2 regions of the Actinocorallia aurantiaca genome follow, and region 1 is predicted to be linked to the other one. Evidence: riboswitches for the same ligand, from Rfam matches in the RefSeq annotation. Region 1 holds a riboswitch; the other holds the start of a gene.
The links. A riboswitch is a leader RNA that binds a small molecule or an ion and turns the genes downstream of it on or off. The one in region 1 is predicted to bind glycine.
Positions count from the first base shown of each region.

Region 1 (4,924 bases):
CGCAGGTCAACACCGAGCGCGTCGCCGAGCTGACCGCCGAGGGCCGGATGCGCCCGGCGGGGCTGGCCGAGGTCGAGCGTGCCAAGGCGGACGGCCGGTGGGAGCGGGCCTACGCCTCGCCGAAGAACGCAGTCGTCCCGGAAGACCTCCGGGCGGCGCTGGACGCCGTGCCCGCCGCCGCGGCGGCCTTCGCCGCCCTCGACGGCACCAACCGCTACTCCATCCTCCACCGGGTCGAGGAGGCGAAGCGGCCGCAGACCCGCGCCGCCCGGATCGAGAAGTTCGTGGCGATGCTGCGGGAGGGCGGCAGGCTCCATCCGTGACCGGCGGGGAACCACCGGGAAAGACTCGGGTCCCGGAAGATCGCTGAGGGTGTTCGCTCGGTTACTGTTCCTCTATGGGGGAGACGCTGGTCACTGAGCTGTTCGGGGATTCGGCGCGACGCCGTGAGGCGCGCAGGCGTACGGCCAGGGAGTTCCAGAAGGAGCGGACGGCGGCCGAGCTGACCGTCGCCTTCGCGATGGCGGCGTGCGGCGGGGTCGGAGCCGCCGAGGCTCTGGCCCGGAGGTACGGCCATTACCTCGTGCCGTACGAGTGGACGGAGCGGCTGAACACCGGGTTGCGGTCGCTGCTGTGGGGCGACCCCTCGGTGGAGCTGGCCGGCTACCTCCTGTGGACCGCGGGCATGGTCCTGCTGCTGCTGGCGGTGCTGCCGGGCCACGCGCGGCTGGAACTGCTCAAAGGCGATGATCCGGCGGTCTCGGCCGCTCTGACCAGGGAGGGGCTGCGGCGGGCGCTCGCGGACGCGGCCCTGGGGGTGCCGGTGGTCGAGGGGGTCAGGGTGCGCGTCGGCTGGAAGATCAAGGTCAGGGGGTACGTGCCGCGCGGGACGCCCCCCGAGGCGCGGGAACCGCTGCGCAGGGCGGTGCACGCCAGGCTGGAGGAGATCCGCCCGCAGCGCCGCCGGCCGGTCGTCGTCCGGCTGGGCCGGCGCGGCTGATGGCGCGCAGGGGACTGGCGCTGGCGGGGCTGGCGCTGTGCGCGACGAGCGGGGCGGTCCTCGCGATGAACCGGTTCCTGGGGGGCCGGGCGGTGCTCGGCGAGGGCACCTCCGACTTCATCGCCGGGCACGTCTGGTTCTGGCCGGTGGTGACGGCCCTGCTGGCCATGACGGCGGTGCTCGGGGTGTGCTGGCTGCTGGCCCAGGGGCGGGCCGCGGCGCTGCGCCGCCTCACTCTGCTGGGCGGGCGCAGGAAGGCGCTGACGAACGAGGCGGTGGCCGCCCTCACCCGGGAGGTGATGGGGATGCCCGGGGTGCACGACGTGCGCGTCCGGTTCACCGGCACCAGGTCCAGGCCGCGGGTGATGCTGCAGATCCTCTGCCACGAGAGCGCCGATCTGGGGCTGCTGCTCACCCGGATCGGAGAGGACTCGCTGGTGCGCTTCCGCGAGGTGATCGAGATGCCGGACCTGCACGCCGTCCTGCGGTTCCGGCTGGTCTACCAGGAGACACGTATCGCCTAAAGAGTGCTCTACCAGCATTTGCCGGTTATAAGAGCGCAAGGCATCGCCACGCTTCGTACAGTTCTAAGCAAGTTGCTCTTAGTCCTCGCACAGGAGGTGTCGATCAGCAGTACCAGCGACATCCTGTCCCATGTTCCGGTCAGTGAAGGGGGTCTGCGAGAGATCGAGACAACAGAGCTAGACCTTCTGCTCGAGACCGGCGACGCGTGACAGCGTCGCCGGTCTCATGCTCCCGGGGCGGGAGTTTTATGTGATCCTGGTCGGGTGAGTGGGGAATTCTGGCAGACCGGCCTCCTCGGCCTCTGCGCCGGGCTGCTGATCTCGGTGGTGACCGCGCCCGTGGGCGTGTCCGGAGCGGTGTTCCTGCTCCCCGTCCAACTGAGCGTGCTCGGCGTGCCCAGCCCGGCGGTCACCCCCACCAACCTGCTGTTCAACGTGGTGGCGGGCCCCGGAGCGCTGATCAGGTTCCGCAGGACGGGGCAGCTGACCGGCCCCCTGGCCCGGCTGCTGCTGGCCGGGACCGTCCCCGGTGTCGTCGTGGGGGCGGTGATCAGGGTCTTCGCCCTGCCGGGCCCCCGGGTGTTCAAGCTGCTGGTGGCCGCCTTCCTGCTGCCGCTCGGGCTGTGGCTGTGCCTGCGGACGGTGAGGCCCTCCGCCGGACCGCCCGCCGCGGACCCGTCGCGCTCCTCGGTGTCCCTGCTGGCGCTGGGAGTCGGGGTCGTCGGCGGGATCTACGGAGTCGGCGGCGGCTCCCTGCTCGGCCCGATCCTGGTGGGCCGGGGCATGCCCGTCGCGGTGGTGGCCCCCGCCGCGCTGGCCGCCACCTTCGTCACCTCGATCGTGGGAGCCGCCACCTACGCCGTCCTCTCCCTGCTCACCCCCGGAGACATCGCCCCCGACTGGACCCTGGGCCTCCTGTGCGGGCTGGGCGGCCTGATGGGCGGCTATCTGGGCGCCCGCCTCCAGCCGCGGCTCCCCGAGAAGGCGCTGAGGCTGCTGCTGGGCGGGCTCGCCATCGCCGTGGCCCTGCTCTACCTGGCCGGCTGAGCCGCAGGAGGGAGGCGTCCTGAGACGGGAGGGAGAGCAGGCCCTATAGTGGGAGCGGCGCCGAATGATCCCTTGCGGGAGAGCGTCCGGGCCCCTCGGGTCCGGGCCGCCGAAGGAGCAATTCCTCCCCGGAACCTCTCAGGCAGCAAGGACCGCAAGGGTGGGCGGCCTCTGGAAAGAGAAGGTCCGTGAGCCTTCCGCCGAAGGTGAAAACCCTCACGGGTGAAGCTCTCAGGCAAGCGAGACAGAGGGGGAGGGCCCACTCAGCAGGTGTACGGATGGGACGATGGGAAACGTTCTGCCGTGTGCCGGTCGCAAGGAGCTCACCCGCGGTGTCCAACGCCTCTGAAAAGCCCGCTTCGATGGATGCATCGAAGACACTGAAAACGACGCCCCTGTACGAGCTGCACAAGGAGCTCGGCGGCAACCTCGTCGACTTCGCGGGGTACCTCATGCCGCTGCGCTACGGGTCCGAGACGGCCGAGCACCAGGCCGTGCGGACCAGCGCCGGGATCTTCGACATCTCGCACATGGGTGAGATCTTCGTTACAGGCGAGCAGGCCGCCGAAGCGCTGGACCACGCGCTGGTCGGCAAGGCCTCCGCGCTGGAGGCCGGCCGCGCCCGCTACACGATGATCGTCGACCCCGAGGGCCGGGTGCTGGACGACCTGATCGTCTACCGGCTCAGCCTGCACGGGTTCCTCGTCGTGGCCAACGCCTCCAACGCCCCCGTGGTCGCGGAGGAGCTGCGGCGGCGGGCCGCGGACTTCGAGGCCTCGGTCGACGACCAGTCCGAGAACTACGCGCTGATCGCCGTCCAGGGCCCGAAGGCGCAGGCGATCCTGGAGCGGCTGACCGACGCCGACCTGGCCGGGCTGAAGTACTACGCCATGATCAGCGGCACGGTGGGGGGCGTGGTCGCCTTCATCGCCCGCACCGGGTACACCGGAGAGGACGGCTTCGAGCTCTTCGTCGAGGCGGGCGACGCGGTCCCGCTCTGGCAGAAGATCGTCGAGGCGGGCGGCGACGAGGTCGTGCCGTGCGGGCTGTCGGCGCGCGACACCCTCCGGCTCGAAGCGGGCATGCCGCTGTACGGGCATGAGCTGACAGCGGAGCTGACCCCGTACGATGCTGGTCTCGGCCGGGTCGTACGGCTGGAGAAGGACTTCGTCGGACGCGACGCCCTCGCGGCCGTCGCCGAGGCAGAGCCGTCCCGCAGGCTCGTCGGGCTCGTCGCCCGGGGCAGGCGCGTCCCGCGCGCGGGATACGCGGTCATCGGCGACGACGGCACCGAATGCGGCGTCGTGACCAGCGGAGCGCCTTCTCCGACTCTGGGCAAGCCCATCGCCATGGCCTACGTCGGGACCGGCAGCACGCCGGTCGCCGTCGACATCCGCGGAAAGCACGAACCGGTCGACGTCGTCGACCTGCCCTTCTACAGGAGAACAGACAAGTGAGCGTTCCTGAGCAGCTCCGTTACACCGAGGAGCACGAATGGGTCTCGGGCCTGGACGGTGAGGACGGCGTCGTGACCGTCGGGATCACCGACTACGCCGCCGACGCCCTCGGCGACATCGTGTACGTCTCGCTGCCCGAGGAGGGGCAGGCGGTGACCGCGGGCGAGCCGTGCGGCGAGGCCGAGTCCACCAAGTCGGTCTCCGACATCTACTCGCCGCTGTCCGGCGAGGTCGTGGCGGTCAACCAGGGTGTCACCGAGGACCCCGCCACGATCAACGCCGACCCGTACGGCGAGGGCTGGCTGTACCGGATCCGGATCGACGACGACAACCCCGAGTTGCTCGACGCCGAGGCCTACTCCAAGATCATCGAGGAAGCATGAGCACCCTTTTCCAGCACCTGTCCGAGGTCGACCCGGAGGTGCACGAGGCGGTCAGGGCCGAGCTGGGCCGCCAGCAGCACACCCTGGAGATGATCGCCTCCGAGAACTTCGCCCCGGTGGCGGTGCTCGAGGCGCAGGGGTCGGTCCTCACCAACAAGTACGCCGAGGGCTACCCGGGCCGGCGCTACTACGGCGGCTGCGAGTACGTCGACGTCACCGAGCAGCTGGCGATCGACCGGGCCAAGGAGCTGTTCGGCGCCGAGCACGCCAACGTCCAGCCGCACTCGGGCGCGCAGGCCAACACGGCCGTGTACTTCGCGCTGCTCGACCACGGCGACACCATCCTCGGCCTCGACCTGGCGCACGGCGGGCACCTGACGCACGGCATGCGGCTGAACTACTCGGGCAAGTTCCTGAACGTGGTGCCCTACCACGTCCGGGAGTCCGACGGCCTGGTCGACATGGACGAGGTCGCGGCGCTGGCCGCCGAACACCGGCCCAAGATGATCGTCG
Region 1 covers NZ_BAAATZ010000004.1:8,516-13,439, reverse strand. The annotation lists gene ABD327_RS05710 (YdeI/OmpD-associated family protein) at 1-323, shown strand, start outside; gene ABD327_RS05705 (DUF6286 domain-containing protein) at 398-1,000, shown strand; gene ABD327_RS05700 (hypothetical protein) at 1,000-1,524, shown strand; gene ABD327_RS05695 (TSUP family transporter) at 1,789-2,571, shown strand; glycine riboswitch at 2,637-2,736, shown strand; glycine riboswitch at 2,737-2,829, shown strand; gene gcvT (glycine cleavage system aminomethyltransferase GcvT) at 2,934-4,028, shown strand; gene gcvH (glycine cleavage system protein GcvH) at 4,025-4,411, shown strand; gene ABD327_RS05680 (serine hydroxymethyltransferase) at 4,408-4,924, shown strand, end outside.

Region 2 (4,924 bases), on a different contig from region 1:
GCCGGGGGATCACCCCGGAGAACATCTGCTTCAGCCTGCGGCCCACCAGCCGCCGCACCGGGCCGATCGCCGCGGCCACCACCGCGGCGGTGGCCACCGCCAGCAGTCCGAACACCACGGTGCGGGACGGGGCGAACTCGGCGCCCATCCCGCCCGAACCGGTGAGGAAGCCCAGGATGACCAGCAGCAGGATGTGCACGCCCAGGCCGATGAGCTGGGAGGCCCCCACGCTGGCCACGGCCGGCCCCGGCCGGATGCCCGTCCGCTGCAGGTAGCGGGTGTTGATCGCCACCCCGGTGACCGCCGCGGGCGCCACGAGCTTGACGAACGAGGCGGCGAGCTGGACCAGGACCGTCCGTCCCAGGGGGATCCGCTCGGGCACGAAGCCGATGACCATCATCGCCGCCGCCACGAAGGACATGCCCGCCGCCACCGCCGCCAGCGCCGCCCACCGCCAGTCGGCCTGGACGATCAGCTGCCCGACGTCGACGTTGGACAGCTGGGAGAGCAGGAAGTAGGCGCCGACGGCTCCGGCGACGATGCTGATGATCGTGCGGGGCCGGAAGCGCTCCAGCCGGACGGGCGCGACCTCGGTCTCGGGCGAGGATTTGAGGATCTCCTCGCGCAGGGAGCTCAGCAGGTGCTTGTCGCGGCGCAGCGCCGTCCGGGTCTCGCGGGAGAGCGCCACCTTCTGCAGCAGCGGGACGATCGCGCCCAGCGCGGGGGCGCCGATGACCGAGGAGGCCAGGCGCACCGCCCGCTCGGGGCCCGCCCGCAGCGTCAGCGTGGTGAGCAGCTGGGCGTGGTCCAGGCGCAGCAGCAGGTCGCTCGCCGCCGTCTCGCCCCGGCCGAAGCCGACCAGCCAGGGCTCGCCCCCGGCGATCATGATCGCGGTGCCGTCCAGGCTGCGGTGGGCGATCCGGCGGTGGTGCAGCAGCTCCAGCTGCCGCCACATGCCGGTCATGAGCTCGTCGGTGAGCTCCTCGTCGGGCAGGTCGGCCAGGAGGACGCCGTCCAGGCGCTCGTAGGCCAGCAGGGCCGCCTCGGTGCCGACCTCGGAAGTGGCCAGCAGCCGCGGGGTGCGGACCCGCGCGGTGGTCGCCGCGTAGGCGGCGAGCGACTCCTGCTCCAGCGAGCGGCGCAGCGACCGCACGGCGCGGCGGGGCTGGTTGGAACGCAGCCGCAGCCCGCGCCAGACCCGGTAGAGCAGGCCGGAGGACTGCTGGTCGCGGTCCAGGACGGTGACGTCCAGCCGCCCTTCCGGCAGGTCGACCAGGTAGCTGCGGTGGTCGATGGTGCCGTCGTCGGTGCGGGCCGCCCTGAGCGGCTGGAAGCCGAGCCGGCGCAGCACCTCGGCCACCGCGGTGCCGGTGGGCCTGGGGTTGGGGATGCCCAGGGCGTAGAGCGTCAGGTAGGCGACCAGCCCGCCGATGAGGAACGTCGCGACCATCCCCAGGGCGGTGGAGTAGCCGGCGACCAGGGAGGCCAGCGCGGCCAGCGCCAGCGTGCCCCACATGGCCAGCTGCCAGCGCGGCCTGCCGTTCAGGCGCACCGCGACGGCGTAGGCGATCACCGGGGTGAGGTCGGACTGCAGCGGGGGAGTGCCCGCCCTGGTGAAGCCCAGGACGTCGGTCAGATGGGTGGGCCCGGTCGCGGAGGCCCAGCCCTCGATGGCGAAGTCCACGCCCAGCGCGACGACCGCCGCGCACAGGCCGAGCAGCACGCGGACCATGTCCCGGCGCAGGACGCGGTCCAGGGCGAACGCGACGGGGACGGCGAGGACGCCGAAGCCCGCGGTGAGCCCGGCCAGGGTCAGCAGGAAGTGCGGCGCCTGCTCGGTGCCGCGGCTGATGTCGGTCTCCAGGCCGGTGGTGGTCTGGGTGGCCAGGGTGGGCAGCAGCAGGAGCAGGCCGAGGCCGACCAGGCAGGCCAGGGCGCGGAACAGGGTGCTCGGGTTGCGGATCCGTCCCGGCAGGGAGGGCTCCTCGACCACCGCCCCCGACCCGGGGGACGGCAGGGGCTCCAGGGCCGCGTCGCCCTGTGTGCTCGTCACGCTTACACCGTCCTCTTGGTTCCGGTCGTCCCCAAAGGTTAGTCCGTCCATGACACTGCGTGATCATGCCGGACCGGGACGACTCGACGGGTCCCGGTCGTTCCGGAACAGCTAGATCTTTCCGTGCCGGGGCCGTCTGCGGGAGGGGGGAGGACCACCCGATAGACTGATCGGGCTGTCGACCCCGTGCGGGAGAGACTCCGCGCAAGCCGGCGCGGAGCGCCGAAGGAGCAACCTCCCCGGAACCTCTCAGGCAAAAGGACCGCATGGACGAGGCGTCTCTGGAAAGCGGGCCGTACGGCTCCACCGAAGGTGAAAACCCTCCCGGGTGAAGCTCTCAGGTTCCATGACAGAGGGGGAGCAGGGGTCCTACGACCCCGTCCTTCCTCTTCCGCGCCTCAGGAGGCTCGTCCATGACCGCGCAGTTCGACTTCTCCGACCGGCACATAGGGCCTTCCGCCGACGACCAGGACAGGATGCTCGCCGCCGTCGGGTTCGCCGACCTCGACGCCCTGACCGAGGCCGCGGTGCCCGCCGCGATCCGCACCGGCCGCCCGCTGGACCTGCCGCCCGCGCTGAGCGAGAGCGCCGCGCTGGCCAGGCTGCGTGAGCTGGCCTCCCGCAACACCGTGCTCACCTCGCTGATCGGCCTGGGCTATCACGGGACGATCACTCCGGGCGTGATCCTGCGCAACGTGCTGGAGAACCCCGGCTGGTACACCGCCTACACGCCCTACCAGCCGGAGATCTCCCAGGGCCGGCTCGAGGCGCTGCTGAACTTCCAGACCGTGGTCTCGGACCTGACCGGGGTGTCCGTGGCCAATGCGTCCATGCTGGACGAGGGCACGGCCGCGGCCGAGGCGATGGCCCTCGCGCTGCGGGCGACCCGCCGCAAGGAGCCCGGCGCGTTCGTGGTGGACGCCGACGCGCTGCCCCAGACGGTCGAGGTAGTGCGGGCCAGGGCGCTGCCGCTGGGCATCCCGGTGGTCCTGGCCGACCTGGACGCCGGACTGCCCGAGGGCGAGGTCTTCGGGGTGCTGGCCCAGTACCCGGGCGCGTCCGGGAAGATCCGCGACCTGAGGCCGGCGATCGAGGCGGCGCACGCCCGCGACGCCCAGGTCGTCGTCGCCGCCGACCTCCTGGCGCTGACGCTGCTGACCCCGCCCGGCGAGCTGGGCGCGGACATCGTCGTGGGTTCCGCGCAGCGGTTCGGGGTGCCGTTCGGGTTCGGCGGCCCGCACGCCGGCTACATGGCCGTCCGGGAGGGGCTGGAGCGGCAGCTCCCGGGACGCCTGGTGGGCGTCTCCGTCGACGCCGACGGCAACCAGGCGTACCGGCTGGCGCTGCAGACCCGCGAGCAGCACATCCGGCGGGAGAAGGCGACCTCCAACATCTGCACGGCGCAGGTGCTGCTCGCCGTCATGGCGTCCATGTACGCCGTCTACCACGGCCCGGAGGGGCTGACGCAGATCGCGCGGCGGACGCACCGGATGGCGGCGACGTTCGCCGCGTCCATCGAAGCCCAGGAGGTCGAGGGGTTCGAGGTCGTCCACGAGCACTACTTCGACACCCTCACCATCCGGATCCCCGGCCACGCCCCCGCCACGGTGGAGGCCGCGCGGCGGGCCGGGTTCAACATCCGCCTGGTGGACGACCGGACGGTCGCGGTGGCGTTCGACGAGACCACCACCGAGGAGCACCTGCAGTCGCTGCTGGAGGCGATCGAGCAGCGGGGGTTCCGCCGCGCCGTCGCGCTGGCGGACCCGGCCGGGCAGGCGGAGGCGCTGCCGGAGGGGCTCCGTCGCACCAGCACGTTCCTGTCCCACCCGGTCTTCCACGCCCACCGGTCCGAGACGTCGATGCTGCGCTACCTGCGCCGGCTGCAGGACAAGGACATCGCGCTCGACCGCTCGATGATCCCGCTGGGCTCCTGCACGATGAAGCTCAACGCGACGACCGAGATGGAGCCGATCACCTGGCCGGAGTTCGCGAACATCCACCCGTTCGCGCCGCTCGAGCAGGCCGCCGGGTACGTCGAGCTGATCGGCGAGCTCGAGGCCTGGCTGGCGGAGATCACCGGCTACGCCAAGGTGTCGGTCCAGCCGAACGCCGGGTCGCAGGGCGAGCTCGCCGGGCTGCTGGCGGTGCGGGCCTACCATGAGTCGCGCGGCGAGGCGCACCGGAACGTCTGCCTGATCCCGTCCTCGGCGCACGGCACCAACGCCGCCAGCGCGGCCATGGCGGGGATGAAGGTCGTCGTCGTCAAGTGCGACGACGAGGGCAACGTCTCCCTGGACGATCTGCACGCCAAGATCTCCAAGCACGCCGCAGCCCTGTCGGTGATCATGGTCACGTACCCGTCGACCCACGGCGTGTACGAGGAGACGATCACCGAGGTCTGCGCCGCCGTGCACGCCGCGGGCGGACAGGTGTACGTCGACGGCGCCAACCTGAACGCGCTGGTCGGGCTGGCCCGTCCCGGCGAGTTCGGCGCGGACGTCTCGCACCTGAACCTGCACAAGACGTTCTGCATCCCGCACGGCGGCGGCGGTCCGGGCGTCGGCCCGGTCGCGGTCGGCGCGCACCTGGCGCCGTTCCTGCCCAACCACCCGCTGCGCTCCGAGGCGGGCCCGGACACCGGCGTCGGCCCGATCTCGGCCGCCCCGTGGGGTTCGGCGGGCATCCTGCCCATCCCGTGGACCTACATCGCGCTCATGGGCCCCGACGGCCTGCTGCGCGCCACCCAGGTCGCGGTCCTGGCGGCCAACTACGTGGCCCGCAGGCTCGCCCCGCACTACCCGATCCTCTACACCGGGCGCGACGGGCTGATCGCGCACGAGTGCATCGCCGACCTGCGCAAGATCACCAAGG
Region 2 covers NZ_BAAATZ010000017.1:31,733-36,656, reverse strand. The annotation lists gene ABD327_RS21115 (lysylphosphatidylglycerol synthase domain-containing protein) at 1-2,053, opposite strand, end outside; glycine riboswitch at 2,233-2,328, shown strand; gene gcvP (aminomethyl-transferring glycine dehydrogenase) at 2,467-4,924, shown strand, end outside.
Region 2: it holds a riboswitch for glycine, as region 1 does, so the genes downstream of both, gcvP (aminomethyl-transferring glycine dehydrogenase) here and gcvT (glycine cleavage system aminomethyltransferase GcvT) in region 1, are expected to answer to the same signal.